Regions from separate parts of the Bradyrhizobium sp. S3.3.6 genome, predicted to be linked through region 1. Evidence: riboswitches for the same ligand, from Rfam matches in the RefSeq annotation. Region 1 holds a riboswitch; the other holds the start of a gene.
The links. A riboswitch is a leader RNA that binds a small molecule or an ion and turns the genes downstream of it on or off. The one in region 1 is predicted to bind S-adenosylmethionine.

Region 1 (15,397 bases):
ACGCATGAGCATGTCTGCGGCGACGTCTGCCTGTCGTTCTTCTTCAGCGAGGAGCTGGTCGAGGCGCTCGGCGGGCGATGCGAGACGTGGCAGGTCGGCGCGACGCCGCCGCTGCCCGAGCTGATGGTGCTGGGCGAGCTCGCCCAGACGGCGGCAGATGGCAACAGCGACCTCGGCCTCGACGAGATCGGCCAGATCCTCGCCGGCCGCTTTGTCGATATGGTCTCGGGCAAGCCGCGCAAGCCGGCTACGCCGACGGCACGCGACCGCCGCCGCGCGGTCGAGGCGGCGTTGTGGATCGACGACAACTCGCATGCCGGGATCGACCTTGAGCAGGCCGCGCGCCTGGCGGATTTGAGCCCGTTCCATTTCCTGCGGCTGTTTTCCAACGCGCTCGGCGTCACCCCGCATCAATATCTGGTGCGCTCGCGCCTGCGGCACGCGGCGCGCCTGCTCGCTGACGACGACATCGCGGTCACCGACATCGCCTATGACGTCGGCTTCGGCGACCTCTCCAACTTCGTCCGCACGTTTCATCGCGCCGCGGGCGTGTCGCCGACCAAGTTCCGACAGGCGTCAAAGGGGAAGCGCAAGATTCTCCAAGAGCGGCTTGCCCTCAACTGACTAGGGTCGTCTCCGGCGCGCGCCACCACGCGGCGCGCTTTGCAATGGAGATGACCATGTACGACCATATCGGACTGCGGGTTGCCGACCTCGACGCCGCCACGCGCTTCTACACCGCGGTGCTGACGCCGCTCGGTTATGTCCTGTGCTCGAGCGGCGACGGCTATGCCGGCTTCGGGCCGAAGGGCGAGCCCGCGCTCTGGCTGCACCTGAACAAGGGCCGCAAGGCAGACGGCGCGCATATCGCGTTTCGCGCCGGGGATCACGATGCGGTAAAGGCGTTTCACAGCGAAGGCCTGAAGAGCGGCGGCCGCGACAACGGCGGCGCCGGGCCGCGCAAGGATTACAGCCCGACCTATTACGCGGCGTTTTTGATCGACCCTGATGGCAACAATGTCGAGGCGGTTTGTACGTGAGGGCACGGATTCCGTCATTGCGAGGAGCTCTTGCGGCGAAGCAATCCAGACTGCTTCCGCGGAGACATCCTGGATTGCTTCGCTGCGCTCGCAATGACGGTGCTTGTGGTGACGACCTGACATAATCAAGGACACCTCCATGGCCTCCATCCACAACGACGTCCCCCTCTCCGCCCCGGCCTGCAGTGTCTGGGACGCGGTGCGCGATTTCGGCGCGCTGCATCAGCGGCTGGTGCCGGGCTTTGTCACCGCTTGCCAGCTCGACGGCGATGCACGCATCGTCACCTTCGCCAATGGCGCGGTCGCACGCGAGGTGCTGGTCGATTGCGACGACGCGCGACAACGGCTGGTCTACGCAATCAACAGCGAACGGCTGACGCATTACAGCGCCTCGGTGCAGGTGATCGCCGACGGCGAGGCGAAATGCCGCCTGGTCTGGATTATCGACATGCTGCCCAACGAGCTCGCGCCTTACGTTCAGGGGCAGACCAGGGAGGCCGTGATCGCCATGCGAAAGGCCTTCCCGCCTCCGGCTACGTGATCTTTCTCACAGAGCCCCGCTGTCGTCAGCCGTAACCATGGCGGCGTGCGTCCGGTTGGCCTCGCTCTCCCGGCGACGCCACGCACGCGAGGAGCATGCCATGAGAGGTGCGGACAAGGTGATCTGCCAGGCAGCCGCCGTGCTGCTGCTGTTTTCGGTCGCGAGCACGCCGGCGAAGGCGCAGTTCCTCGGCGGTGGAGGTGCCGGCGGCGAGGACATGATGACCCAGATGGCGCCGATGCTGGAGATGATGAAGGCGAAGATGGGCAAGCGCCGCTTCGCCATGCTGATGCAAACCATGGGGCCGATGATGAGCCGCATGATGGAGAATGGCGGCGGCGGGCTCGGTGGCGTGATGGGTGGCGGCGGTATGGGCGGCGGGTTCGGCGCGCCCAATTACGGTGGCTACGCACCGATGGGCGACGGCGATATCACGGGCATGCTGGGCGGCGGCGGCGACATGATGGCGATGATCCCGCAATTGATGCGGCTCGCCAATCTCGGCGGCGGCGGTCATCGCCGCCACAAGCATCGCTAGTCTACAACCGACAGCGCCGGACGCACGGCCGGCTTCGTCGCGCGCGGTCCCCAGCGCGTCAGCACCACGCTGGAGCATGACAGCAGGCCGAGCACGACCATCGAGCTCGCGGCCAGCCAGAAGAAGTTTTGCGCAGTGGCGTCATGCGTCGACAGCCACCAGCCGCAGGTCGCGATGTAGGTCAGTCGCGCCGTCTGCGCCAGCACCGGGCCGATCACCTTGGCCGCGCCTTGTGACGAGAAGTACATCGTCGAAGCGAGGCCGATGAAGGCGTAGAACGGCGCGACCGTCGACAGATACTGATGGCTGGTCGCGCGCACGGTGGCGCTGTCCGTAAATATGTTGACCCAGAGGTCGGGGAACAGCGCAACGAGGCAGGCCGGCGCGCCGACAGCGACGAAAGCACTCGCCCCTGCAATCCAGGCGATGCGCCGGGCGCGGGCGATGCGACCGGCACCCACCGCCATGCCGATCATCGGCACCGACGCGATGCCGAACGAGAATGCGATCGAGGTCAGCAGGAATTCGAGCCGCGCGCCGATGCCATAGCCGGCGAGGATCGCAGTGCCGAATTTGGCCAGCATGTGGGTGAAGATCGAGATCGTCAGCACCGATTGCAGCGGCGAGAAGCAGGCGATCGCGCCGACCTTCAGGATGTCGAAGAACATCGCCCACTGAATGCGAAGCCCGCGCAGTTTCGGCACGATTCGTGCGCGGCCGGAGAACAGGAACCAGCCCATCACGCAGATATTCATCGAATAGGCGATCAGCGAGCCCGCCGCGACACCGCGCATGCCGAACTGCGGCACGGGCCCGAGTCCGAGGCCCAGCGTGCCGCCAAGCACGACCTGCATGACCGCGGAATTCAGCATCAACAGCGATGGCAGCTTCATGTTGCCGGTGCCGCGCAGCACGCCCGCCATGGTGTTGAGAAGCCAGGGCAGCACGGCACCTCCGAAAAACACCTGCGTATAGGCGATCGCATGCGTCAGCACTTCACCACGGCCGCCGAGCATCGTGAGCACCTGGGGTCCGAAGATCAGCATGCCCAGCATGAAGACGACGCCGAAGGTGATGCCGATCAGGAGCGCATGCGCGGCCAGCGTCCCGGCACGCTCGCGATCGCCGGCGCCGAGCGCACGCGCGATGGCCGAAGCGACCGCGCCGCCCATGGCGCCGCCGGACATCGTCATGGTCAGGATCACTGTCGGAAACACCAGCGCCATCGCCGCCAGCGCTTCCACGCCGAGACGTCCGATATAGGAGGTCTCGGCGATCACCACGCAGGTGCCGGCGGACAGCGCGACGACGTTCGGCCAGGCGAGACTGAGCAGCGTGCGCAGGATCGGCCCATCGGTCAGCGCGCTCCGCATCGGGCGCGGAGGCGGCGACAGCGGATGTTCCTGCTCATCGACCGGGATTTCGGCGATGTCCGTCATTCCCTCTCCCGGGCAAAAGCGCCGTTTGCGGCGCAGCAATGCATAGGTGTGCTAATCTATTTCCTCGCGCGGAAGGCGCGATAGGCACGTGTTAGCACGACAGGCCCCGATTCCTCCTGCGTCAGGTGCAGGCGTGCCCTGCGGCAGCGCATTTCAAGTGGTGGAATTACCCGACCGTCCAGACCAGCGGCGGCCGGCCGCCTGCTGTCGGACGCAAATGCACCCGGATGTGCCGGCCGCATCCCGCAGCGAGCCCTTCGAACAGCCCTTCCAGCACCTTCGCGCAGGCACGATGATAATCGGTGACGTCATCCATCAGCGTCCAGCTTTGCTGGCTGATCTCGATGCTGCCTTCGGACGTCGTGATCTCCGCTGCGTCGTCCTGCGCCGCGAACAGCCCCTTGAGAAACGATGCGAACTCGCTCGCGCCACCGCGTGTCGCCGACAGCGCGGCTGCGACCTCGTCGAAATACTGCATGCCGATCAGCTTGCCGGTGAGGTGCAGGAGATAGCCGGCATCTTCCGGCCCGAATAGCTGCACCATCACGGGCGCGGCGGTGCGGACATATTCCATCGCGTAGTTGCGATAGGCCTTTTCAAGCCGCGGCCTCGGCCAGCTCGCGACAGGCAAAGCCGGGGCGGTCTTCGCGTCGAACAGCGGTGCTTCGAGATGCCGAGCGAACACCAGGCGCTGGTCGAGCTCGAGCGGATGGTCGTATTGATGATAGTAGCCTTCGAGCCCATCCTGCCCATCAACGCTCTGCTTGGTGCAGACGAAGCCCAGGCGGAGATCGCCAAGCGCCGCACCGTTGTTGGCGTGCCAGCCGCGCAGCATCGCGCGCGAGACTTCGCCCGGCACGCCGCAGATCGCAGCGCCCTTCCAGATCCAGCGCGGCGGCGGATAGCGGATCCAGGCTTTGGTGTCGCTCTCATACATGTATTCGACGTGGACGCCGCCGATCCAGTTGGAGAGATAGTGATATTGCGCAGCCGCCACCGCCGGCGGCAAATGGCTGAGCCCTAGCTTTTGCAAGCCGGGCAGAAAGCGCTCCTGCTGCTGGCGGCGGAACACGCGGAAGACGAATTCGGCCGCGTCCGCCGTGCCGCGTCGGGTGACGACGGTAAGGATCAGGCCGGTGAAATAAGCGTGGTAGAGGTCGGCGACCGCGCGCCAGCGTTTCCATTGAGCTTCTTGCGCGGAATCTGGTGCGGCAGTCATGTTCGCTCCCGGCTTGTTGTTTTGCGGGAGTGTGTCATCGCGGATGGGGCGGCGCAACCGGACACGCACTCGCTGTCATCGCCCGGCGGAGACCGGGCGATCCAGTATTCCAGGGACGGCTGTGATTGAATCGATGGGCCGCAGCGTACTGGATTCCCCGCCTTCGCGGGGAATGACGGCGGAGGACGCGGATGCAGCTACACCCGAAAGTGCTTGCTCAGCTTCAGGCCCTGCGCCTGGTAGTTGGAGCCGATGCGCTGGCCGTACATGGCGTCGGGGCGTGACAGCATCTTCTCGTAGACGAGGCGGCCGACGATCTGGCCGTGCTCGAGGATGAACGGCACTTCGCGCGAGCGCACTTCCAGCACGGCGCGCGCGCCTTGGCCGCCGGCGCCGGCATAGCCGAATCCGGGATCGAAGAATCCGGCATAATGCACGCGGAATTCGCCGACCAGCGGATCGAACGGCACCATCTCCGCGGCGTAATCGGGCGGTACCTGCACCGCCTCCTTCGACGCGAGGATATAGAACTCGCCGGGATCAAGGATCAGGCTGCCATCGGGACGCGCCGAGATCGGCTCCCAGAAATCTTCCACCGCATAGCCGGAGCGACGATCGACATCGACCACACCAGTGTGGCGCTTGGCGCGGTAGCCGACGAAGCCCGTGCCCTTCGCGCCCGAGAGATCGACCGAGACGGCGACGCCGCCGGCAAGATCCGCATCGTCGACATCGACGAGGCGCTCGGACGCATGTAACGCATCGAGCTCGTCGGCGTCGAGGATGGCGTCACCGGTGCGGAAGCGCACCTGTGACAGCCGCGAGCCCTCGCTGACCAGCACCGGAAACGTCTTCGGGCTGATCTCGGCATAGAGCGGACCGTGATAGCCGGCGCCGATCATGTCGAAGCGGCGGGTGCCGTCGGCGATCACGCGGGTGAAGACGTCGAGCCGGCCGGTCGAGCTCTTGGGGTTTGCGGCAGCGACGATCTCCGGCGGCAACGCAAGGCTTTCGAGCAGCGGCACAATGTAGACGCAGTTGGTCTCCAGCACCGCGCCGTCGGCGAGGCTGAACTCGTGCAGCTTCAACTGGTCGATGCGCTCGGCAACGGTGGCGCCGGGGCCGGGCAGGAAGCTCGCGCGCACGCGATAGGCGACGTCGCCGAGGCGCAGGTCGAGGCTCGCCGGCTGGATCTGGCTTTCGACGAAGTCGTAGGCAGGCAGGATGAGGCCCGCCTCCGCCATCGCCGCGATCATGCGGTCGGGCAGGATACCATTGGCGTCGGCGGCAACCGTGAACGTCAATCGGGGGTCCTCGTCAGGGGTCGGATGCATCCGGACATGCCGAAGATACAGTTTTTTACGGCTAGCCGATGGCTGTCTTGACGGAAAGGGCATTGCGGAATATGAGCATGACTTATCCCGTGGTGATTTGAGCCGGCCGGCTTGCAGCCACGTTAAATAAGTCGCTAAACAGGCCGGGGACCTCTGTGATCCCGGCCCGTGGAGATATCCAGGCCGGTTTTTTTGTGACCATTTTCGATGGTCACGCAGAGGAGATCCTATGTCGAAGTCCCCGGCGTCCACCACGCAATACCGTCCCGAAACCCGCCTGGTTCATTCCGGCACCCTGCGCTCGCAATATGGCGAGACGTCGGAGTCGCTGTTCCTGACCCAGGGCTACGTCTACAACAGCGCCGAGGAGTGCGAGGCGCGGTTCAAGGGCGAGGACCCCGGCTTCATCTATTCGCGCTATTCGAACCCGACGATCGCGATGTTCGAGCGCCGCATGATCGAGCTCGAAGGCGCCGAGGCTGCGCGCTCGGCGGCAACAGGCATGGCCGCGGTGACGACCGCGATCCTGGCGCCGCTGAAGGCCGGCGATCACGTGGTGGCATCGCGCGCGCTGTTCGGGTCGTGCTTGTACGTCATTCAGGATCTCTTGCCGCGCTACGGCATCGAGACCACGCTGGTCGACGGAGCCGATCTCGACCAGTGGCAGCGTGCGCTCAAGCCGAACACCAAGACGTTCTTCCTGGAGAGCCCGACCAATCCGACGCTCGACGTGCTCGACATTCCCGCGATTGCCGAGATCGCGCATAGCGGCGGCGCGCGGCTCGTCGTCGACAACGTGTTCGCAACGCCGATCTGGCAGAGCCCGCTCGCGCTCGGCGCCGACGTCGTGGTCTACTCCGCGACCAAGCACATCGACGGCCAGGGCCGTTGCCTCGGCGGCATCATCCTGTCCTCGGAAGCCTTCATCGCCGAGCACATCCACAACTTCATGCGCCAGACCGGACCGTCGATCTCGCCGTTCAACGCCTGGGTCCTGCTCAAGGGCCTGGAGACGCTCGGCGTGCGCGTGCGCGCGCAGACGGAGACCGCGGCGCGCATCGCCGACGTGCTGGCGAGCCATCCGAAAATTTCGCGGCTGGTCTATCCCGGCCGCGCCGATCATCCGCAGGCGGCGCTGGTGAGGAAGCAGATGCGCGGCGGCTCGACGCTGGTCGGCTTCGAGGTCAAGGGCGGCAAGCAGGGAGCGTTCCGCGTGCTCAACGAGCTCAAGCTTGCGAAGATTTCCAACAATCTCGGCGACGCCAAGAGCCTCGTCACGCATCCGGCCACCACGACGCATCAGCGGCTGAAGCTGGAAGATCGCGCCGCGCTCGGCATCAGCGAAGGGTTTATCCGCTTCTCGGCCGGGCTCGAGCATGCGGATGATCTGATCGAGGATCTGACCGCGGCGCTGGAGAAGGCGTGAGGCGCGCCAAGGGCTCGGTCTCGTAGGGTGGGCAAAGCGAAAGCGTGCCCACCATTCACGACCTCGATGCCGATAGATGGTGGGCACGACGCGAGAAGAGCGCGCCTTTGCCCACCCTACGACACCTACATCGGCCGGTACGTCCGCACGTCCGCGGGCACGTTCACGCCCAGCTTGATCTGGCCGACGGAGCGGATGATGTCGTCGCCGAGCAGCTGGGCGAAGCAGGCATAGCCCCAATCGTTCATGTGCAGGCCGTCGGCAATGACAAAGCTCTCGACCGGGAGCGCCTGCTTCTCGTGCCAGTCGCGCATCACCTCGAAGCGCGGGAAGATGCCGACGTGACGAAGCTCGGCGATCTTGCCGAGCAGCTTCACCATCTTGCTTGCGCTTTCGGGACGCTCGGTGACGCGCGGTGAATATTGCGGGTCGACCAGCACGACGTCGGCATCGCCGGCGGCCTGGATGCGGGTGATGCCGTCCTCGACTATCTTGGCGGTGTCGCCGGGATCGAGGTTGCGCAGCACGGCGTTGGTGCCGACCTGCCAGATCACGAGATCCGGATGCACGTCGATCACCTCCTTCTGGAGGCGCTTCATCATCTCGGGCGCATCCTCGCCGCCGACACCGGCATTGACGACGGTGATGTTGGCGGTGGGATATTGCCGGCGCAGCTGCGCGGTGAGACGGTTCGGATAGTTGAAGTCCGGCGAGCTCGCGCCGTAGCCCGCCGTCGACGACGAGCCGAACGCGACGATCACGACAGGCTTGCCGGCAACGAGTTTGGCCGCGACATGCGGCAGCGAGCCCATCGCCTTCGAGCCGCCCTTCGGCGCAAGACACGGCACGCGGCTGAAAATATCGCCAGCGGATTTCGCGACCTGCTTCACCTTGTCGATGGCGCGCGAGGTGAGCCCGCGCTGCTCGGTAGCCTGCTGACTGGTCGCGGCGACCGTGGTCTGGGATGGTGATGCCGGTGCGGGATTAGCGGTCTGCTGCGGCGCGGGCGTCGCCTGGGCAGCCTGAGCGTGAGCAGGTGCCTGCACCACAGGCGTCAGCATCAGCAGCGCCGCCGCTGCGGGCGCGGCCAGCCATGTCGACAGGCCAAAAGGGCGGAGAGAACTCATTAACGCTAGACCTCAATTTTGCTGCTGGGCCGGCCCCAGATGGGCAGCGTCGATCACGAACTGTGCCAACGCCCGGCCGATGCAGTCATGGACCTGTTTCGCCAGCTCGGGGCCCCGGGAGGGGCTGAACAGGTCGAACTGACCCTGATCATTCCACTGCCGCATCATCGCGAAACGGTCGAACAGCGGGACATCATGCTCCTGCGCCACCACCCGCATATTATCGAGATACGGCGGCGCCGAGATCATGGTTTCGGTACGCGGGCTGTACTGCAAATTCATCAAGACGACGTCAGCCCCTGCATTTTGCAACGCAGCGACCCCTTCGGTCACGGCGCCGCGGAAATCGTCGGGATCGATGGAGCGGATAGCATCCACGGTCCCGGTCTGCCAGATGACCAAAGTAGGTGTTTTTGCTTTCATCAGCTTAACGAAGGTTCCGGCGGCCTCCTCCGCTGTCTTCTTGCTCTGTATTTCTACGGATACGTGCACGGTCTCCGCAGGCGGCAGCTTGTCCTTCAAAATGGCCTGCATCCGCGCCGGATAGGAGCTGTCCTCCGAGGATGGAATGGTGGTGGAGCGGCTGCCGATCACCAGGATCTCGAGCGGCTTGCCGGCCTTGACGGTCTCGGCGACCTTGTGGAGCTGGCTGTCGGTGGCAAGCAGATAAGGCGGCAATTCGCAGGCTGCGGGCGCGGCAGGCACGGCATCGCCCGCGCGCGCCGGAGGCGCGGCGAGGCACCCGCATATCAGGACCAGGCTCAGGAGAACCTTCGCCTTCATCAGCCCCCTCCCGCCAGATCGGCATTGCCGACGGCGTTTTTGGTTTTCGCACCGCTCTTGTCAGCCACGCGCTTGTACCACGAAATCACCCAGGCAACGCCCCACATGATCAGGATTCCGGAGAGACTAATGAGCGCATGCATGCCCGGTCCACCGGAGACCTCGGCCAGGATGAAATGGCCGGCGAAGGCCAGGAACACGCCGAGGCAGAATATCTCCAGCGAATGCTGGCCGCACAGGATCAGCGGCCGCAACCAGGGCGATTTCAGGCCCGGCCAGTCCCGCGGCAGGAACCGCACGGTGAGCGCGGCCAGCGCCAGGAAATGCGTGAAGCGCAGCACGTCGAGGTCAGTCTTGTCGATTGGATACATCCACTGCTCGATCCGCTTCGGCATGAGATGGCCGAGCTGCGGCACGTACCAGGTCAGCGTCACGTAGAACGCCGCCACGATATAGGCGATCGAGATCCACATCGTCACGGGCGACGCCAGAATGCGTGACATGCGTCGCGCACCTCCGAGTGCACACCATGCCCCGAACACGAACAGCAATTGCCAGGCGAGCGGATTGAACGCCCAGAAGCCGTTCGGATAGGCGGAGAAGTAGAGGTCGAATTCCCAGGTCGCCGCATAGAGCAGGGCCGAGAGCGCGAGCGTCACGTCAGGCCGCCACTTCATCGACCACAGGATCAGCGGCAGCGCCAGCATCAGGACGATATACAGCGGCAGCACGTCCATGTTGACGGGACGGAAGCGCAACAGCAGCGCCTGCACGATGGTGACGTCGGGCTGCTTGAGGAAATCCATGATCCCCATCTCTTCGGTGTAGAGCGGGTTCTCGAAGCTGGTTGCTACATAGGAGATCTCGGCGAGGAAGATCGTGAACAGGAAGACGTGGGCGACATAGATCTGCCAGACCCGGCGCAGGATGCGCGCGGTGGCGATGACGAAGCTGCTCTCCAGCATGGCGCGGCCATAGACGAAGGCGGCCGTGTAGCCGGAGATGAAGATGAATATCTCGGTGGCGTCGCTGAAGCCGTAATTGCGGATCGTGAACCAGGTCAGCAAATTCGGCGGCAGATGGTCGATGAAGATCAGCCACAGCGCGAGGCCCCGGAACAGGTCGAGCCTGAGCTCGCGCTCACCGATGGCGGGCAGCGTGATCGCGGGTGCACGCGGCTTCGCTGCCACGGGTTTGGCCTCCACGGGCTTGGCACCCGCGGTTCCCGCGATCGTCGATCCCGTCACTTGATCGGCAATGGTCATCGGGGCCCAAAAACCCTTCCGCAAATCGCAACGTTTGAGGAGTGTACCGGTCCAGTCGCCGCCCCGCAAAGCGGCCGGATCACATACGGGTGTATTCTTTGGGGGTGTACTTCCCTGTCAATTCTGGCGGGACGATGTCGCGAAAGCCGCCTGCGGCGTTTGGTTCCCGGCGAGGATTTCGCTATGATGGCAATGATGTACCGCGCCGTGACCCGCCAGATCGAAGTGACCGTCGAGCCGAACTTTGTTCCGGAGCAGTCGTCGGCCGACCGCTCGCGCTATTTCTGGTCCTACACCATCGTCATCACCAATTCCGGCGACGAGACCGTGCAGCTCAAGACGCGGCATTGGATCGTCACCGACGCCACCGGCCGGCAGCAGGAGACCAAGGGCGAAGGCGTGGTCGGCGAGCAGCCGACGCTCGCCCCCGGCGAGCGCTTCGAATACACCTCCGGCGTGCCCCTCACGACCGCCTCCGGCTTCATGACCGGCCGCTACCAGATGGTCAGCGAAAGCGGCGAACGTTTTGAGATCGACGTGCCGACGTTCTCGCTCGACAGCCCGGACAACAAGCGGGTGTTGAATTAGGAGGCGGGTGTGACGGTGCTGTAGGGTGGGCAAAGGCGCGAAGCGCCGTGCCCACCATTCCGGTCACGACACGCAAGATGGTGGGCACGCTTCGCTTTGCCCACCCTACGATAGCTCGCGATAACGAAAGATAGGCGCTTACGCGTCTTCGACGCCCGCCTCATCCGGCGTGAACTCGTACACCGATGAGCAGAACTCGCAGGTCACGACGACCTTGTCGTCCTTGACCATCGCCGAGCGGTCATCCGGCGAGAAGCTCTTCAACATGGAGGCGACCGCGTCGCGTGAGCAGGAGCATTGCGCTTTCAAGACAAGCGGATTGAACACGCGCACGCCGCGTTCGTGGAAGAGGCGATAGAGCAGCCGCTCGCCGGAGAGATCGGGATCGATCAGCTCGACGTCCTCGACGGTTTCGATCAGCGAGCGCGCCTCGACCCAGGCATCGTCCTCGGCGACGGCGTGCACCTCGGCGCCCTCGGGCGCGTCGCCGGGATGGAGATCGGCCTGCCGCGCGCGCTCCGGCGCCTTCGGCAAAAACTGCATCAGCATGCCGCCGGCGCGCCAGCGATGCTTGCCGCCGTCGCTCGAGCGCCACTCCTCGCCGACCGCGAGGCGCACGCGTGTCGGGATCTGCTCGGAGCGCAGGAAATATTCGTGAGCGGCGTCTTCCAGGCTGCCGCCGTCGAGCGCGACCAGACCCTGGTAGCGGCTCATGTCGGGACCCTGGTCGATGGTCATGGCGAGATGGCCGCGGCCGAGCAGCGCGCCGGAGTGCGAGCCAGTATTCTTGGCGTCACCGAGGCGCTCGGCGTCAAAGCGCGCATAGGCGCGCAGGCGATCCGGTGCCTGATAGTCCACCACCAGAAATGACACCGGCCCATCGGTCTGGGCCTGGAGGATGAAGCGGCCCTCGAATTTCAGCGCCGAGCCGAGCAGCGTCGTCAGCACGATGGCCTCGCCCAGCAGCTTGCCGACCGGTGCCGGATAATCGTGCTTGGTCAGGATCTCGTCGAGCGCGGGGCCAAGCCGCACCAGCCGCCCGCGCACATCGAGCACGTCGACCTCGTAGGGCAGCACGGCGTCATCGATCGGAACCGCGGACGGCGCGCGAACCGGGCCCTCGGGCCCGGTTTTCATGTCAGGGGATTGGGAAACCATGGCGCTTTATCTGGGGTCGGAGGTGGGAAATGGAAGGGGCGCGAGGGGACCTCGAATTCGGTGTCGTCCGGGGGCGCGCGCAGCGCGAACCCGGGACCATAACCACAGGATTACGCTATTGCTGTCGACGACAACTCCGAGTCATCGCCAAAAGGGGTTCCTGTGGTTAAGGGTCCCGGATCTGCGCTTACGCTTGTCCGGGACGACAGCGGAGGATGGGGCCGCTCGCACAGCCACCTCGCCCCGCCACAGTGTTACTTCACCGCGTCAAAACACCAGGCCAGAATGCCCTTCTGCGCATGCAGGCGGTTTTCGGCCTCGTCGAACACGACCGATTGCGGGCCGTCGATCACCTCGTCGGTGACCTCCTCGCCGCGATGGGCGGGCAGGCAGTGCATGAACAGCGCGTCGGGCTTGGCCAGCGACATCAGCTTGGAATTGACCTGGTAGGGCTTGAGCACGTTGTGGCGGTGCTCGCCTTCCTTGTCGCCCATCGACACCCAGGTGTCGGTGACGACACAATCGGCATCCTTCACGGCGGCCTCGGGATCGGTGCCGAGCACGATCGGCGCACCGGTGGCCTTGATGAAGTCGCGCATCACCTTCTTCGGGGCGAGCTCCGGCGGGGTTGCGACATTGAGGTTGAACTTGAAGCGCTCGGCGGCATGGGCCCACGACGCCAGCACGTTGTTGTCGTCGCCGGTCCAGGCCACGGTGCGACCTTCGATCGGGCCGCGATGCTCTTCGTAAGTCAGGAGATCGGCCATCACCTGGCACGGATGCGAGCGCCGCGTCAGGCCGTTGATGACAGGCACGGTCGCGTTCGCCGCGAGCTCCAGCAGCGCCTCGTGATTGAGGATGCGGATCATGATGGCGTCGACATAGCGCGACAGCACTCGCGCGGTGTCGGCAATGGTCTCGCCGCGGCCAAGCTGCATCTCGGCGCCGGTGAGCATGATGGGCTCGCCGCCGAGCTGGCGCATGGCAACGTCGAACGACACGCGCGTGCGGGTCGACGGGCGCTCGAAGATCATCGCCAGCGTCTTGCCTTCGAGCGGCTTGACCGGCTGATGCGCCTTCTGCTTCGCCTTCATGGCGGAGGAGGCCGCGAGCATGCTCTTGAGCTCCGACAGCGGCAGCTCGTTGATATCGAGGAAGTGTTTTGGCGTCTTGCTCATCAGCTTGCCGCCCGCTTGTTGCCTGAGAGCGCAGCGCAGGCGCGTTCAAGCCGGCCGACGCTGTCCTCGATCTCGGCTTCGGTGACGATCAAGGGCGGCAGGAAGCGCACGACATTGTCGCCAGCGCCGACGGTGAGCAGTTTTTCGTTGCGCAGCGCTGCGACCAGATCGCCGGAGGGCACCACGGCCTTGATGCCGATCAGGAGCCCCTCGCCGCGGACCTCGCTGACGACATCGGGGTGACGATCGATCACGGAGGCGAGCTTCTGCTTGAGCAGCAGCGACATCTTCTGCACGTGGTCGAAGAAGCCGGGCTTGAGCATGACGTCGAGCACGGCGTTCGCGGCCGAGATCGCCAGCGGATTGCCGCCGAAGGTCGAGCCGTGCGAGCCGGGCCCCATGCCGGTGGCCGCATCCGCGGTCGCCAGCACCGCGCCGATCGGGAAGCCGCCGCCGAGCGCCTTGGCCAGCGACATCACGTCAGGCGTGACGCCGGTGCGGCGGTGGGCGAAGAGATCGCCGGTGCGGCCCATGCCAGTCTGCACCTCGTCGAAGGCGAGCAGCAGGCCCTTCTCGTCGCAGAGCTGGCGCAACGCCCTCAGGAAAGAAGGCGTCGCCGAACGAACGCCGCCCTCGCCCTGGATCGGCTCGATCAGGATGCCGGCGGTCTGCGGACCGATCGTCTTCTTCACGGCCTCGATGTCGCCGTGCGGGATCTGGTCGAAACCGTCCATCGGCGGACCGAAACCTTCGAGATATTTTGCAGAGCCGGTCGCAGCCAGCGTCGCCAGCGTGCGGCCGTGGAAGGCGCCTTCGAAGGTGATGATGCGGTAGCGCTCCGGATGTCCTTTGGAGAAGTGATGATGGCGGACCAGCTTGATCACACCCTCCAGCGCTTCGGCGCCGGAATTGCAGAAGAACACGAAGTCCGCAAAACTCTCGTTGCAGAGACGCGCGGCGAGCTTCTCGCCGTCCGGGCTCTGGAACAGGTTCGACATGTGCCAGAGTTTTGTGGCCTGCTCCTGCAGCGCCTTGACCAGCGCGGGATGGGCATGGCCGAGCGCATTCACCGCCACGCCCGAGGTGAAATCGAGATAGCGATCGCCATTGGTTGCGATCAACCAGACGCCTTCACCGCGCTCAAAACCGATGTCGGTTCTGGCGAAAACGGGGAGCAAGTGCGGCGCTGCGCTGTTAGCCATGATGGTCTCTTTGGATGTTTCGGACGGCCTGAAACTGCGTTGCGCAGCGCATCATTGGTCCGGAAAACGAAACGTGCCGCCTTTTAAGGGCGGCACGCATCACTATCTTATGCTTGGCACCATTGGTGTCAATGCCGCCCGGAAAGCCCCGCGAAACCCAGATTCCGTAGTCTTGCGGTACCGAATTTGCGGGTTTTGGCCACGGAACATGTGGAAGCGAGTCGGCGGACTCTTGCGCGTGAGTCACGCCATATTGTAGCGTCTGGCTTGTCAGATACGACATCTCGTGCAGCGGTTCTGATCCCAAAAGTCCTCATGTACCGGCGTAAACGTTCGGGCGTATCATTGCGCCCGGCGAGCCTTAAGGGATTCTGGCGGCACGGATTTTTCGAGGCTTAGGCATTCGTTGTGCGGCCCCCAGGATGGCAGGCGCGCGGCGAAGGAAAGGGTGCAATGACGGTTTTGACCTGGTCCGACGATCGCGTCGAACAGCTGAAAAAGCTCTGGGAGGCCGGACTTTCGGCCAGCCAGATCGCCGCTGAGCTTGGGAATGTCACCC
Region 2 (15,397 bases), on a different contig from region 1:
CTTGCTGGCGTGCGACCTGCGTCCCCTCTCGAACGGAGCTGAGCTTGGTTCGGTTCGAAAATGTCGGATTGCGCTACGGTCTGGGGCCGGAGGTCCTGCGCGACCTCAGTTTCCAGATTCCGGCGCATTCCTTCCAGTTCCTCACCGGCCCGTCCGGCGCCGGCAAGACGTCATTGTTGCGCCTGTTGTTCCTGTCGCATCGGCCGACCCGTGGCCTCGTCAATCTGTTCGGCCACGACATCTCCCGGCTTGGCAAGGACGAGATCGCGGATCTGCGCAAGCGCATCGGCATCGTGCTCCAGGATTTTCGCCTGCTCGACCACATGACGACCTACGAGAACGTGGCGCTGCCGTTCCGCGTCATGGGCCGCAGCGAATCGAGCTATCGCAAGGAAGTCATCGACCTGCTGCGCTGGGTCGGGCTCGGCGAGCGCATGGATGCGCTGCCGCCGATCCTGTCCGGCGGTGAGAAGCAGCGCGCGGCAATCGCGCGCGCGGTGATCTCGCGGCCGCAGCTGTTGCTTGCGGACGAGCCGACCGGCAGCGTCGATCCGACGCTCGGGCGGCGACTGCTGCGGCTGTTCATCGAGCTCAACAAATCCGGTACCGCCGTCATTATCGCAACCCACGACATCGCGCTGATGGACCAGTACGAAGCGCGCCGCTTCGTGCTGCATCAGGGCCGGCTGCACGTCTATGAGTAGGACCGACGAGCGCGGCGTATTGGTCGATCTCGGACAGGAACGTCCGCAGCTGCCGGCCAGGGCGCGCAACATGTCGCCGATCGTGCCGCGCGCCTCGATCCACGGCCGCGCGCTGGTCGCCGTTGTCGCCATCATGACTTTCCTCGCCTCGATGACGACGGGCACCGTGCTGCTGGTCAGCGCCTCGGCCGCGGAATGGCAGTCCGATGTCGCGAGCGAGATCACCATCCAGGTCCGCCCGCAATCCGGACGCGACATCGAGCGCGATACCGCTGCCGTCACCGAGGCGATGCGCGCGCAGGCCGGCATCGTCGAGGTCAAGCCGTTCACCAAGGAGGAGAGCGGCAAGCTGCTCGAGCCCTGGCTCGGCACCGGGCTGTCGATGGACGATCTGCCGGTGCCGCGCATGATCATTGCGCGCGTGCAGCCGGGCACAGCGCTCGATCTCGGCGCCTTGCGCGCCCGCTTGACGCAAGTGGCGCCAAGCGCCAGCGTCGACGATCACCGCGCCTGGATCGAACGGATGCGCTCGATGACCAACGCCACCGTGCTCGCCGGCATCGGCATCCTCGCGCTCGTCATCGTCGCAACCATCATTTCGGTTTCGTTCGCGACCCGCGGCGCGATGGCGGCGAACCGCCCGATCGTCGAGGTTCTGCATTTCGTCGGCGCCGGCGACCGCTACATCGCCAATCATTTCCTGCGGCATTTCCTCAGGCTCGGCCTGGAAGGCGGCGTCATCGGCGGCGGCGTCGCCATGCTGTTGTTCGGCTTCTCCGAGTCGATCGCGGGCTGGTTCTCCGGCACCCCGGTCGGCGACCAGTTCGCGGCCCTGCTCGGCACCTTCTCGCTGCGGCCGTCCGGCTATGTGGTGCTCGCGGTGCAGGCCGTCCTGATCGGCGCCATCACAGCGGTCGCCTCGCGCCAGACCCTTTTCTCGACACTGAACGACGTGGATTGAGCCCGACAAACCGGACTCCACTTCGCCTCAAAACGTCCTAAAATAATCCGGGGAAGGGATCACCGACATCATATGACCTCGCCGATCGACGACACATCGCCGAAACTGCCGCGCGGCTGGCTGCGCGCGACCGTCGTGTCGACGATCGCGTTCGTTTTCGTCGGCGCAGCGGCGGGCTTCGTCGCGTTCCTGTCGCAATTGCGCGGCGCCGAGATTGCGCCGGACCGCAAGGCTGACGGCATCGTGGTGTTGACCGGTGGATCCTCGAGGGTCTCGGATGCAATGGAGCTGCTGGCGGCCGGCTACGGCAAAAGGCTCCTGATCTCGGGCGTGCATCCGACCTCGACCGCGAGCGACATCTCCCGGACGCTGCCGGAGAACCAATCCTTCATGGCCTGCTGCGTCGATCTCGACCGCACCGCGCTCTCGACCCGCGGCAACGCGGCGGAGGCGCGGCGCTGGGCCGAGGGGCGCGGCTTCAAATCGCTGATCGTGGTCACCTCGAACTATCACATGCCGCGCGCGCTGGTGGAATTCTCGCATGCCATGCCGGGGACCACGCTGGTTCCGTTCGCCGTGGTCGGCGACAAATGGCGCGAGGAGCCGTGGTGGACCTCGGCCTCGACGCTGCGGCTGCTGTTGTCCGAATATGTCAAGTACGTCGCCGCCGAGCTCAGGGTGCGGCTGGAAGATTTCGGGATTGACCTTTCCCCCGAACTGTCGGAGCAGCCTGCGGGCCTGCAATCCAGGCGGCCCGCCACCGCACAGGCCAATTGATCGGATTCTTGATGTTCCTGATTTTCCTGCGCTCGCTGCTGTTCAACGTGCTGTTCTACGCGGTGCTGGTGTGCCTCGCGATCGTGGCGCTGCCGACCTTCGCCTTGCCGCCGCGTGCCATGCTGACGGTCGCGAGATGGTGGGCGAAGGCGACACTGGTCCTGATGCGCGTGGTCTGCAACATCAGGGTGGAATTCCGCGGCGTCGAGAAGATCCCGCAGGGACCGCTGGTGATCGTGGCGAAGCACCAGTCGTTCTGGGAGACCTTCGTGTTGCTGGGTTTCTTCAATCGCCCGATCTTCATCCTCAAGCGCCAGCTCATGCAGATTCCGGTGTTCGGCCAGTTCCTGGTCAAGACCGGGATGATCGCGATCGACCGCAATGCCGGCGTCAAGGCGCTGCTGGACATGACACGTCGCGCGCGCGAGACGGTGCGTGCAGGCGGCCAGCTCGTCATCTTTCCGGAAGGCACGCGCCGTGCGCCGGGAGCACCGCCGGACTACAAGACCGGCTTTGCACAGATCTACTCGTCCTGTGGCGTGCAGTGCCTGCCGATCGCGCTCAATTCCGGCCTGTTCTGGCCGCGCCGCACCTTCATGCGCTATCCCGGCACGCTGGTGGTGGAGTTCCTCGATCCGTTGCCTCCGGGCCTGCCCAAGGGTGAGTTTCTCGCGCGCGTGCAGACGGCGATCGAGGATGCGACCGCTCGCATCGTCGAAGCGGGCCGCAACGAGCAGGAGCAGTTGATCGGCAGCGCGCCGAGCTACGCTCCCTCGGAGAGCTAGCGGTTCTCTCGATCTTCCGCGGGAGCGGGCGCGTGCAGCGAATGCGCGTCGCCATGCAGCATGGTCGCGAGCTGATGCAATTGCGTGTCGCGAAAGCCTTCGGCCTCGATCGCCTTCACGGTCGCCGTCACGTAGTCGCGGTTGGCGCCGGACTGGCCGTGACCCTGCAGCACATGGCGGTGCTGGTCGGCGAGCGACAGCCGGCCGGCGTACTGCACATGACCGCGGTCGACGACATAGGCGAGTGCCGAGACGCGCTCGCGCGCTTCGTTCTCCAGCCACACCGAGCGCATCACCTCGCGATAGACGGAGGTCACCTGCTCGCGCGCCCGCAAATAGGCGACCACGTCGGCACGGTTCTTTTCAGCGATGCGGAAGGCGATGCCGCGGCAGGCGCCGCCGCGGTCGAGGCCCAGCACCAGGCCCGGCTGCTCCGGCGTGCCGCGATGCACGAAGGAATAGACGCAGAGCGCGCGATGCTCGCCGACCAGCCGCGCCGGGATGCGCTCCTCGAATTCGAAGCCCGGCCGCCACATCAGCGAGCCGTAGCCGAACACCCAGAGGTCGCCCTTGGCGCTGGTGACGGAGGGGAGGGTGATTTCCGACATTTCGGGCACGGCTAGCAGAACCGTGCCCCCAAGCGAAGCGAATTCTCCGCCTTTCGTCGGGGGCCGGCCTCGCTTACATTTGACAAAATCTGGGGTCAAAGGGTCGCCGCATGTCCAATATGACTATTGCCGCAGGCCGGCGCTCCCGTTGGGGGCTCTTCATTGCTCCCGTCCTCCTCCTGATCCTCGCCATCGCCTGGAGCGGCTTCTGGTTCTATGCGGCCTCGCAGGCCGAGGTCGCGGCCGATGCCTGGCGCGCGCAGGAGGCCAAATCCGGCCGCATCTATGATTGCGCCAAGCGCTCGATTGCCGGCTTCCCGTTCCGCTTCGAGGTCCAGTGCTCCGGCGCCAACGTCGCCCTGGTCTCGCAGAATGCGAGCAAGACGCCGTTCACGGCCAAGCTCGACAACATTCTGGTTCTGGCGCAGGTCTACGATCCCAAGCACGTCATCGCCGAATTTTCCGCGCCGGCAACGCTGACTGATAGCGTCACGCAAAACACCTTCGTGGTGAACTGGAGCAACGGCCGCAGCAGCGTGGTCGGCTTGCCGGCCATCCCGGAACGCGCCTCGATCGTGTTCGATGATCCCAGCATCGTCAGGCTTGATGGTTCGGTGCAGGTGCCGCTCGCGCGCGCCAAGCAGATTGAGCTGCATGGGCGCATCGCGGACGGATCGCCGGCCGATCATCCTGTGATCGAGACCGTGCTCCAGATCGCGCAGGGCAGCATCCAGGGCGTTCATCCCTTGCTCGCCGAGCCGTTCGAAGCCGACACGCGCGCGAAGATCACCGGGCTTTCCGATCTCACCCCAAAACCCTGGCCGCAGCGCTTCCGCGAGATCCAGGCCGCCGGCGGTCACATCGAGATCGTGCAGTCGCGGATCCAGCAGGGCGAGATGATCGCGGTCGCGGCCGGCACGCTGGGCCTCTCGGCCAATGGCCGACTGGATGGCGAATTGCAGATGACCGTGGCCGGTCTTGAACGCGTCATCCCGGCGCTCGGCATCGAGAAGATGCTGGAAGAGGGCGTGCCGCAGGCAACGCTCGATCGCGTCGCGCCCGGCGTGAAGTCCAAGGACCTCAACAATCTCTTTGGCGCGCTCGACCGTGCCGTTCCCGGCCTCGGCAAGGTCATCAAGCAGAACGCCAATGCCGGCGTGGCCGCCGGCATCAACTCGATCGGCACCGAGAGCACGCTCGAGGGCAAGAAGGCCCGCAGCTTCCCGCTGAAATTCGTCGACGGCGCCGTGCTGCTCGGCCCGGTCCAGGTCGGCCAGATTCCGCCGCTGTACTAGCTGTCGTCACTCTCACTGGCTACGTCACGGCCGCTTCGCCTAATCGTGATGGTCCCGGTCGGGCCCAATGCGCGCTGCATCACCGGCGCGGCGATCGCGCGCGTGCGGATCGGGCGAGCGGCGAAAATATTCCGGACATGATCGTCAGGAAAACGTGACGCAGAAGATGCGCAGGCCTGCGAATAACTGCTCGCCCATTCGCATCACTCCACACCAGGGAAGCATGCACGCGCCGGAGGCGCAACCAACAGCACCTGCTTCCCAAGTGGAGGGAGGCTTACGTGCGGATCATCAACAGCGGACTGATGCTGGGACTACTCGCTGCCTGTTCGGGACAGGCGCGTGCCGACGACAATGTCACAACCGAAATCCAGGCGCTGAAGACCAAGCTGAAGGAGCTGCAGCAGAAGGTGGATTCGGAGGCGCGTAAGACGCGTCAGGTCGAAGTGCAGGCCAAAGCCATGCCGATGCCGGGGACCTACAAGGCGCTGCCCGTCGAGGCATGTGCGGGCGGCAAGATCTGCTACAAGGGCGTCACGCTGACATTCGGCGGCTGGGTCGATCTCACCGGCATCTACCGTTCCCGCAACATCGCCTCCGACACCGGCTCGGTCTACAATTTCATTCCCTATCAGCAGAGCCACAATTTCTACTTCCCGGAGACGCGGTTCTCCGCGCGCCAGAGCCGGTTCTCGGTGCTGGCCGAAGGCAATGCCGATCCCGATACGCATCTCGCGGGCTACGGCGAAATCGACTTCGAGGGCGCGGCGCAGACGGCGAGCTCGGTTGCCACCAACTCCTTCAATCCGCGGATGCGGCAGCTCAGTCTCGAGCTCGACCGGACCGATCTCGGCCTGCACTTCCTCGCCGGCCAATCCTGGTCGCTGAACGCGCCGACCAAGACGGGCATCGATCCTCGCGGCGTCGACGCGCCCGGCGTGATCGACTTCGAATCCGTTCCGGGATTTCTGGCGGCACGCCAGCCAGGTCTGCGCGTCTGGAAGGATCTCGGGCCCGAGTTCAAGCTCGCCGCGTCGGTCGAAAATCCGCAGACCGCCTTCTTCGGCGGCAACATGCCGACGGTCGGTACGCCCGCGGCCGGTCCGCAGGGCGTGCTCAATCCGAACCTCCAGGTCAATCTGACCGGGCCGGGCGGCAGCTTCTTCAACAACCTCAACAATGTCAGCTTGAACCAGGTGCCCGACGTCACCGTCAAGGCGGCGTGGGACCCGCGGCTCGGGCCCTACAAGCTGCATGTCGAAGCCTGGGCGCTCTATCGCCAGCTGTTCGATCGCTTCAATGGCGCCAACCACGGCTACGACACCGGCAGCTTCGGCGGCCACGTCTTCGCCGAGCTGATTCCGAAGACCCTCGACCTCCAGCTCTACGGCGCGCATGGCGTGCTCGGCCGCTTCACGGCGACGCCGTTCCCCGATGCGGCGGTGGCGCAGGACGGCACGGTGCTGCCGCTGACGATCACGGCGGCCGCGGTCGGCCTGATCTGGCACGCGACGCCGAGCCTCGATGTCTACAGCTACGCCGGTCTGGAAAAGGCCAAGGCCAGTTTTGCCAATGTCGGGATCACTCCGTTCGGCTACGGCAATCCGCTCTACAACAACACCGGCTGCTTCACCGAGAACACGCCGGCCGCGACCTGTAACGGTAACACCAGGGAAGTCCGGCAGATCACCGCCGGCATCTACGACACCATCTACCAGGGCAACTACGGCACGCTGAAAGCGGGCGTGCAGTATTCCTACACGCAGCGGTTCGCCTTCGCCGGTGTCGGCGGCGCGCCCAAGACCGACGACAACATCGTCATGACGCAGATCCGGTACTATCCGTTCTAGGCAGGGAGCCGCGCTTGCGCCCCATCCGGGTTTACTTCAGCTACGGCTTCTTCAGCGCCGCATGCGGCCGGCCGAAGTCCGGCGCTGCCGAATCCTGGCCGATCTCGACGATGCCGCGGCGGATGGCGCGGGTGCGGGTGAAGTGATCAAACAGCGCCTCGCCGTCGCCGCGACGGATCGCGCGGGTGAGCTTTGCGAGATCCTCGGTGAAGGTGCCGAGCATCTCCAGCACCGCGTCCTTGTTGGCGAGGAAGACGTCGCGCCACATCGTCGGATCGGAGGCCGCGATGCGGGTGAAGTCGCGGAAACCGCCGGCCGAGAACTTGATGACCTCCGATTCCGTCACCTGCTGCAGCTCGTCGGCGGTGCCGACGATGGTGTAGGCGATCAGATGCGGCAGATGGCTGGTGATCGCGAGCACGAGATCATGATGATCCGGCGTCATCACCTCGACCTTGGCACCCATTGCCGCCCAGAAGGCGCGTAAGTGCGCGGTGGCCGCGGCGTCGGTGCCTTCCGGCGGCGTCAAAATGCACCAGCGGTTAATGAAGAGCTCGGCGAAGCCGGAATCCGGGCCCGAATGCTCGGTCCCCGCGACCGGATGCGCCGGCACGAAATGAACATCCTTCGGCAGGTGCGGCGCCATGTCCCTGACGATCGCGCCCTTGACCGAGCCGACGTCGGAAATAACAGCGCCGGGCTTGAGATGCGCAGCAATCTCCTGCGCCACCGGCCCGCAGGCGCCGACAGGAATGCAGAGGATGACGAGATCGGCATCCTTCACCGCTTCCGCGTTGGTCGCGACGACCTGGTCGACGATGCCGAGCTCGAGCACCCGCGCGCGGGTCTTCTCCGAGCGCGCGGTGGTGACGATCTCGGAAGCCAGCCCCTGGAGCTTCGCTGCGCGCGCGATCGAGCCGCCGATCAGGCCGAAGCCGATCAGCGCGACGCGCTGGAAGTGCGGGTCCACGCTCATTTGCCGGCCATGAAGTCGCGCAAGGCCTCGGCGACGAGGCGGTTGGCCTCCTCGGTGCCGATGGTCATGCGCAGCGAATGCGGCAGGCCGTAGTTTTTCAACGCGCGCAGCACCAGGCCGCGCTTGGTGAGATACGCATCGGCGTCGTCAGAGGTCTTGCCCTTGTCGGTCGGGAAATGGATCAGCACGAAATTGGCGACGCCCGGCGTCACCTTCAGCCCGACCTTGGTGATCTCCTCGGTCAGCCAGTTGCGCCAGGTCTCGGTGAACTGCTTCGACATCGCCTGGTGCGCGGTGTCCTCGATCGCGGCGACGGCGGCGTACATCGCCGGCGTCGACACGTTGAACGGACCGCGGATGCGGTTGACCGCGTCGATGATGTGCTCGGGGCCGAACATCCAGCCGATGCGCAGTGCGGCGAGACCATGGATCTTGGAGAAGGTATGCGTCACCACCGTGTTGTCGGTGGTGGCGACGAGTTCGATCCCCATCTCGTAGTCGTTGCGAGAGACGTAGTCGCAATAGGCGGCGTCCAGCACCAGCAGCACGTGCGAGGGCAGGCCGGCGCGCAGGCGCTTGACCTCGTCGAACGGGATATAGGTCCCGGTCGGGTTGTTGGGGTTGGCGAGCCAGACCAGTTTCGTGCGCGGCGTCACCACCTCGAGGATGGCGTCGACGTCGCAGGTCAGGTTCTTCTCCGCCGCGATGACGTTCCTGGCGCCGACCGCCATGGTCGCGATCGGGTAGACCAGGAAGCCGTGCGTGGTCGAGATCGCCTCGTCGCCATGGCTGAGATAGGTGTGGGCGAGCAGGTTGAGGATTTCGTCCGAGCCGGCGCCGCAGATGATGCGGTTCGGATCGAGCCCGAACGAACGGCCGATCGCCTCGCGCAGCACGCGCGAGGTTCCCTCGGGATAATCTTCCAGATGGTCCGCCACGCGCTTGAAGGCCTCGATCGCCTTGGGCGAGGGTCCGAACGGCGTCTCGTTGGCCGAGAGCTTGAACACCTTGCGGCCCGGCTCCGCGACCGGGCTCTTTCCGGGCGTGTAGGGCGCAATATCGAGAATGCCGGGATTCGGCACGGGGCGGGACATCTTCAACTCCGGTGTGGCCAGGTCAGTTCGCGACTTACGATTTCGACCCGGTCGGGGGCACCGTATAGCGCGTTGCGTGGCTGCCGACGAGGGCCGTGGAGCGCACCGAGGCCCCTGCTTCGATCAGGGCAGCCCTGATTTTGTCGATGCTGGAGGCGCTCGTGACCGAGACCAGCAGCGCCGCGCCGTCGAAGGCGGTATCGGGCACCGCCACGATCTCGGCGAGCGGCGACAGCGCCCGCGCGACCTCGACGTTCCACCCGGATACACGCACACTGAAGGTCTCGACCTCCGTCACCACGGCGCTGTCGGCGACGCGCGAGACCGCGAACACGGGCAACGCCGCCGGATGGTCGGCGCGCTCGACGAAGGGCATCCGCGCAATGATTTTTGGCGCGCCGTCCGCTTCCAGCTCCAGCCACCACGGCGTGCGGCTCGAAGTCGCCGAGACCAGCGCCAGATCGCCCTTGGACTTCGCCACCGCTTCGACCGCTGCCTGCGCGCTGAAATGCGCGACGTAAGGAACCGTGAAGCCGAAATGGAAGCGCACCGAATCGCGCATCGCCGGCTCGCTCACCGAGACGTCGGCATGCACGGAGAACGGCGCCTGGACATAGGTGAATGTGGAGATGATGACGCGCCAGATGCTCTCGACCGTGTCGAGCGGCAGGATGCCGCGATGACGTTGCACGATGTCGCGCATCATGGAGGCTTCGCGCGCCGGGCGGAACGCCGAGCCGACCTCCTGGGTCTGCTTCACCTGGATCAGGCGGTCGATGATGTCGCCGCGCTGCATCAACAGGCGATGCATGCCCTCGTCGATCGCGTCGATCTCCTTGCGCAATTCCTGGAGCGATGGTGGCGCGGGCGGACGTTGGGACATATCTGCGACGTGCTGTTGAGAGGCTGTGGTCGAGGTTCTGATTAGGCAGGATGGGCGGCGAAAGCAAAGAGAAATGCAAAGAGAAGTCAGGCCCGCGTCGGCTGGCAGCACGGGAGCGAATTTGGCTCATCCGAACCGCGACTTGACGAAAAGCGCCCAAGCCGGTAGGTTTTTGCCTGTTCCGTGGTCATTTGAGCCGGCCGGCTTGCAGCCACGTTAAAAAACTCGCTAAACAGGCCGGGGACACTTCCGATCCCGGCCGAACCTATCGTTCAGGCCGGGTTTTTTATGGCCTGATGTCAGTCGCGATCTGAAGTCCGATCGCAAACGAGGTCGATGGTCAGAGATGGTTGGCGTCAAGTCTGTCCCCAGTCCCGCGATCAGTGCCGACGATCGGTCGCATGAGGTCGATCATCCGAGTTCGGAGGTCGCGCAGTTCGGCGCCGACCAACCGCTGCGGCTCGATTGCGGCATCGATCTCACCCCGTTCCAGATCGCCTACAAGACCTATGGCGAGCTCAACGCCGATCGGTCCAACGCCGTGCTGATCTGCCATGCGCTGACCGGCGATCAGCACGTCGCCAATGTGCACCCCGTCACCGGCAAGTCCGGCTGGTGGGAGACGCTGGTCGGCCCCGGCCGTCCGCTCGATCCCAGCCGCTACTTCATCATCTGCTCCAACGTGATCGGCGGCTGCATGGGCTCGACCGGGCCGGCCTCGATCGATCCCGCGACCGGCAAGGTGTGGGGCCTGGATTTCCCCGTCATCACCATCCCCGACATGGTGCGCGCGCAGGCGATGCTGATCGACCGGCTCGGCATCGACACGCTGTTCGCGGTCGTCGGCGGCTCGATGGGTGGCATGCAGGTGCTGCAATGGACCGCGGCCTATCCCAAGCGCGTCTACTCGGCGCTGGCGATTGCCTGTTCGACGCGGCACTCGGCACAAAACATCGCCTTCCACGAGCTCGGTCGTCAGGCCGTGATGGCCGATCCCGATTGGCACAATGGCGCCTACGCCGATCAGGGCATCCATCCGCATCGCGGCCTCGCGGTCGCGCGCATGGCTGCACACATCACCTATCTCTCGGACGCCGCGCTGCATCGCAAGTTTGGCCGCCGCATGCAGGACCGCGAGCTGCCGACCTTCTCGTTCGATGCCGATTTCCAGGTCGAGTCCTATCTGCGCTACCAGGGCTCGTCCTTTGTCGAGCGTTTCGACGCCAACTCCTATCTCTATCTCACGCGCGCGATGGACTATTTCGACATCGCCGGCGACCATGGCGGCGTGCTGGCAAAGGCGTTCGCCGGAATCGAGACGCGCTTCTGCGTGGTCTCCTTCACCAGCGACTGGCTGTTCCCGACCTCGGAATCGCGTGCGCTGGTGCATGCGCTGAATGCGTCGAGTGCGCGGGTGTCGTTCGCCGAGATCGAGACCGATCGCGGCCACGACGCCTTCCTGCTCGACGTGCCTGAATTCTTCGACATCTCCCGCGCCTTCCTGCAATCGGCAGGCAAGGCGCGCGGGCTCACCGGCAAGAATGACTGACCGGGAATGACTGACAAGGACGGCTAGCGATGTCTGTACAGGAAGTGCTGCCGCTCAACGGCCTCGCTGCGGAGCAGTCCGGCCCGTTTCGCGCCGACCATCTGCTGGTCGCCGAGATGGTCAAGCCGGGCTCGAAAGTGCTCGACGTCGGCTGCGGCGAGGGCGATCTGCTTCAGTTGCTGGAGACCCGCGGCATCGACGGCCGCGGCATCGAGCTGTCGCGCGCGGGCGTCAACCGCTGCGTGGCAAAGGGCCTCGCGGTGGTGCAGGGCGACGCCGACACCGACCTCGTCAACTATCCCGACGACGCCTTCGACTATGTGATCCTGTCGCAGACGCTGCAGGCGACGCGCCAGCCCAAGGTCGTGCTGGAGAATCTTCTGCGCATCGGCCGCCGCGCCATCGTGTCGTTCCCCAATTTCGGCTTCTGGCGGATGCGCCTGCAGCTCCTGGTCGGCGGCCACATGCCGCGCACGGAGAATCTGCCGGCGAGCTGGTACGACACCGCCAACATCCATTTCTGCACCATCAAGGATTTCGTCGAGCTCTGCGACACCATCGGCGTCAAGATGGAGCGTGCCGAAGCGCTCGACCTCTACGGCCGTCCGCTGCGGCTGCGATTGCCATGGTGGGTGTGGAATCTGTTCGGCGAGCAGGGCGTGTTTTTGCTGAGCCGCGGGCAGGGGAAGTAATTTATCGTCATTGCGAGCGGAGCGAAGCAATCCAGAATCCCACCGCGGAAAGATTCTGGATTGCTTCGCTGCGCTCGCAATGACGGAGTGCGAGCCAAGGCCTTCGCCCTAATGCGCCGCCGCCGACCTTGGGTCGCGCACCGGCCACCGTCCCGCTTCCACCAGCGTCACGAACCGCTCCACGCTCGCGTTGAACAGCGCGGGCTCTTCGAGATTGAGCACGTGACCGGACTTCGGAAACATCGCGAGCCCCGCTGCCGGCAGATGCTTCTTCAGGAACAGGCTAGCCCCCACACACGGATCATCCTCGTCGCCGCAGATGATCAATGCCGGCGTTGCCACGCCTCTGATCGCATCCGTCATGGTGTAGATCGAGGGACGGCCGCCCTGGAAGCCGCGCATGGTGTTGGCCGAACCCTTGGAATCGTGCCGCGCCAGCGCGGCGTAGAAATCGGCGTGGCCGCGCGGGTCCTTCACCAGGAATGGAATCCGGCTCGGCGCCTCGCGGGTGACTTTTGCGACCTCGGCGGAGCCGAGCGCCTCGAATTGCTCGGCATTGGCACGGCACTGCTTGCGCCAATTGTCGAGATTCTCGATCTCCGAGCCGGAGCCGACGCCGGCAAGCGTCATCGACAGTGCGCGCTGCGGCGCGTTCAATCCGATCTGGAGCGATGAATAGGCGCCCATCGAAAGACCGACGAGATGCGCGCGCTCGATCCTGAGATGATCGAGCACCGCGAGCGCGTCGGTGTAGAAATGTTCGTAGCTGTAGACCTCACCCGCCGGCACATCAGATGGCGTGTAGCCGCGCGCGGAATAGGTGATGCAGCGGTGGCCGCGCGAGAAGTAACGCATCTGCGGCTCCCAATTGGAGTAGTCGGCCGCGAACTCGTGCAGAAAAAGTATCGGCGTTCCCTGACCCGATTCTTCAAAATAGATGCGGACGTTGTCCCTGGTCGTGGCATGGGGCATTAACCGTTTCCCTCTCTTCAAGCCGTGAGTTCAGAATCGCAGTTAATGCTGTTGTCCGCAATGAGGCAGCCTCGAGCCAGCACTGACGCAAGATCATCGCAGCTATTCGCGGCCGCGGCGTCTTTTTCTCGCCACATCGGGCGGCTTAACGGCCAGACGGATGTCGGCCCACCGCATGGGCCGATTGGAAGTGGGGGTGTCAACGAAGGATGAAGAATGTTCGAGTTGTTTGCGTCTCGCCTGTCGCGTTGTGTTGTCGCGCTGGCGATCTTCTTCGCGGCGGTTGCCGCGTTCGTTTCTCCGGCCTCAGCGCGGCCGCATCATCGTCATAGCGCAGAGCGGCACGCTTACGTGCATCACGCCAGACTTAATCACTATCGCCATCATGCACGCAGTTCGCGCTTCGAGCGCGGCGCGGCGCAGTTGCAGGCGAGCGGCTTTGCCGACACGCAGGCCAGTTACAATCCGAACGCCGGCGGCGGCATGGCCCATAACGGCATGGCTGCAAGCAGTGGCTTCGGCGGCGGGTCGGGTCTCGTCTCCGAGGCACGCCGCTACATCGGCGGCAACCCGACCGGACGCGGCAGCCTGTGGTGCGCGCGCTTCATGAACATGGTGCTGCAGCACACCGGCCATCAGGGCACCGGCTCCGACATGGCGAATTCGTTCGCGCATTACGGCACGCGTGTCTCCGGTCCGCAGGTCGGCGCCATCGCGGTGATGGGGCGGCGCGGCGGCGGTCATGTCGGCATCATCACCGGCGTCGACGCGCAGGGGAATCCGATCATGATCTCCGGCAACAACGGCAACCGCGTCCGCGAGGCGCCGATCTCGCGCGGCCGGATCTATGCGTATGTGATGCCGAATTGAGGCGACGGTGCGTAGGGTGGGCAAAGGCGCGCAAGCGCCGTGCCCACCAGCGATGTCTCAAAGTCTGAGAACCGGAATGGTGGGCACGCTTTCGCTTTGCCCACCCTACGGCAGTGGTGCTAGCTCACACCAGCTTCGGCTCTTCCACGACAACCTTATCACCCACGCCGATCTCGCCGTCAGCGATGACCTCGGCATAGATGCCGCAGTCCATGTGGCCGAGATTGCGCGAGAGCGTGGGCGGAATTTCGAGATCGCGCTGTGCGGTCTCGGGGTCGACATTGGTGGCGGCGCAGCGCTTGATGCGCTTGACCACCTTTAGCCGGGCCTGCCCGATCGCAAGCGTCTCTCCGACCAGGTCGAGCTCGGACCACGCCGGCCAGCCCTTCACGTAAAGATTGGCGCGGAAGCGCAGGGGATTGACGGCAGTACCGCCGAGCATGGTCTCGATGGCGCGAACGCTGTTGAGATTGATGATGGAGACGACCTTGCGGGCGACGTCGGAAAAGCTGTGGCCGTGGCCGGACAGCACCTTGGGCGGACCCTTCAGCTCCGGCTGGAAATTCTCCGTGAAGTAGCCCTCGATGGCGGCGCGCCCCGCCGCGCTCTCGAGATCGCCGCTGGCGACGATCCGGCCGTCCTTGCGGATGGTAAGGCTGTTGGTCGCGTCCTCGAACCGGCTGTCGAGGGACGCCAGCCGCTCATTGCGGGCCAGCATCAGAAACTGGATTTTCGGCTTCCACTCCGGAGCCTCCGGGTCGAACCCGCTCGGGCCGTTCTCGATGGCGTAGCGGCGGTCGGCGGGGAGGGTCTGGCCGGTCCGCAACGGGACCCGGGCCAGGGATTCCGGCGTCAGGCCCTTGATCGGATAGCGGTAGAGGCCGCTGATTTCGGCAGTCTGGCTGATTGTCATAGGCCTACTTAGGGGATTCGCTCCGTGCCCGCCAAGCCGGCCGATCAGCGCACGAAATTGTGAACGTTCCTCTTCCGATCCGAGGGCACGCTTCCCACATCTGGGTCAGGCCGGCGCCAGCGTCGGCTGATAACGACCGCTGATGCGTTGAGGAACGTCAACGTATAAGCGGAAACCCAATGAAGATGCCGTTTGGGGTGCCTTAGAGGGCCCCAGGGGCAGGCCGAGGGAAAGAAAAGACCATGAATATCGAGAAGTATACTGAACGCTCCAGGGGCTTCGTCCAGTCCGCGCAGTCGCTTGCGGTGCGCGAAGGCCACCAGCAGTTTTCAACCCTGCACGTCCTGAAGGTGCTGCTGGACGACAATGAGGGGCTGGCTGCCGGTCTGATCGACCGCGCCGGCGGCAATTCCCGCGCGATTCTGAAGGCGACCGAGGACGCCCTCAACAAGGTGCCGAAGGTCAGTG

Region 2: it holds a riboswitch for S-adenosylmethionine, as region 1 does, so the genes downstream of both, metX (homoserine O-acetyltransferase MetX) here and ABID59_RS18040 (O-succinylhomoserine sulfhydrylase) in region 1, are expected to answer to the same signal.

Annotation. Positions count from the first base shown of each region.
Region 1 covers NZ_JBEPOT010000005.1:337,065-352,461, forward strand. The annotation lists gene ABID59_RS18005 (helix-turn-helix transcriptional regulator) at 1-624, shown strand, start outside; gene ABID59_RS18010 (VOC family protein) at 681-1,040, shown strand; gene ABID59_RS18015 (SRPBCC family protein) at 1,180-1,581, shown strand; gene ABID59_RS18020 (hypothetical protein) at 1,682-2,119, shown strand; gene ABID59_RS18025 (MATE family efflux transporter) at 2,116-3,558, opposite strand; gene ABID59_RS18030 (hypothetical protein) at 3,725-4,777, opposite strand; gene ABID59_RS18035 (2'-deoxycytidine 5'-triphosphate deaminase) at 4,975-6,111, opposite strand; SAM riboswitch at 6,191-6,270, shown strand; gene ABID59_RS18040 (O-succinylhomoserine sulfhydrylase) at 6,341-7,537, shown strand; gene ABID59_RS18045 (SGNH/GDSL hydrolase family protein) at 7,663-8,664, opposite strand; gene ABID59_RS18050 (SGNH/GDSL hydrolase family protein) at 8,677-9,447, opposite strand; gene ABID59_RS18055 (OpgC domain-containing protein) at 9,447-10,712, opposite strand; gene apaG (Co2+/Mg2+ efflux facilitator ApaG/CorD) at 10,908-11,300, shown strand; gene ABID59_RS18065 (Hsp33 family molecular chaperone) at 11,439-12,458, opposite strand; gene argF (ornithine carbamoyltransferase) at 12,713-13,636, opposite strand; gene ABID59_RS18075 (aspartate aminotransferase family protein) at 13,636-14,838, opposite strand; gene ABID59_RS18080 (GcrA family cell cycle regulator) at 15,292-15,397, shown strand, end outside.
Region 2 covers NZ_JBEPOT010000015.1:209,633-225,029, forward strand. The annotation lists gene ftsE (cell division ATP-binding protein FtsE) at 45-704, shown strand; gene ABID59_RS32780 (cell division protein FtsX) at 697-1,665, shown strand; gene ABID59_RS32785 (YdcF family protein) at 1,738-2,442, shown strand; gene ABID59_RS32790 (lysophospholipid acyltransferase family protein) at 2,454-3,227, shown strand; gene ABID59_RS32795 (gamma-glutamylcyclotransferase) at 3,224-3,835, opposite strand; gene ABID59_RS32800 (DUF2125 domain-containing protein) at 3,946-5,130, shown strand; gene ABID59_RS32805 (hypothetical protein) at 5,412-6,980, shown strand; gene ABID59_RS32810 (prephenate/arogenate dehydrogenase family protein) at 7,021-7,956, opposite strand; gene hisC (histidinol-phosphate transaminase) at 7,953-9,050, opposite strand; gene ABID59_RS32820 (chorismate mutase) at 9,085-9,933, opposite strand; SAM riboswitch at 10,107-10,186, shown strand; gene metX (homoserine O-acetyltransferase MetX) at 10,280-11,482, shown strand; gene metW (methionine biosynthesis protein MetW) at 11,512-12,174, shown strand; gene ABID59_RS32835 (alpha/beta fold hydrolase) at 12,283-13,146, opposite strand; gene ABID59_RS32840 (NlpC/P60 family protein) at 13,363-14,016, shown strand; gene ABID59_RS32845 (MOSC domain-containing protein) at 14,141-14,929, opposite strand; gene clpB (ATP-dependent chaperone ClpB) at 15,172-15,397, shown strand, end outside.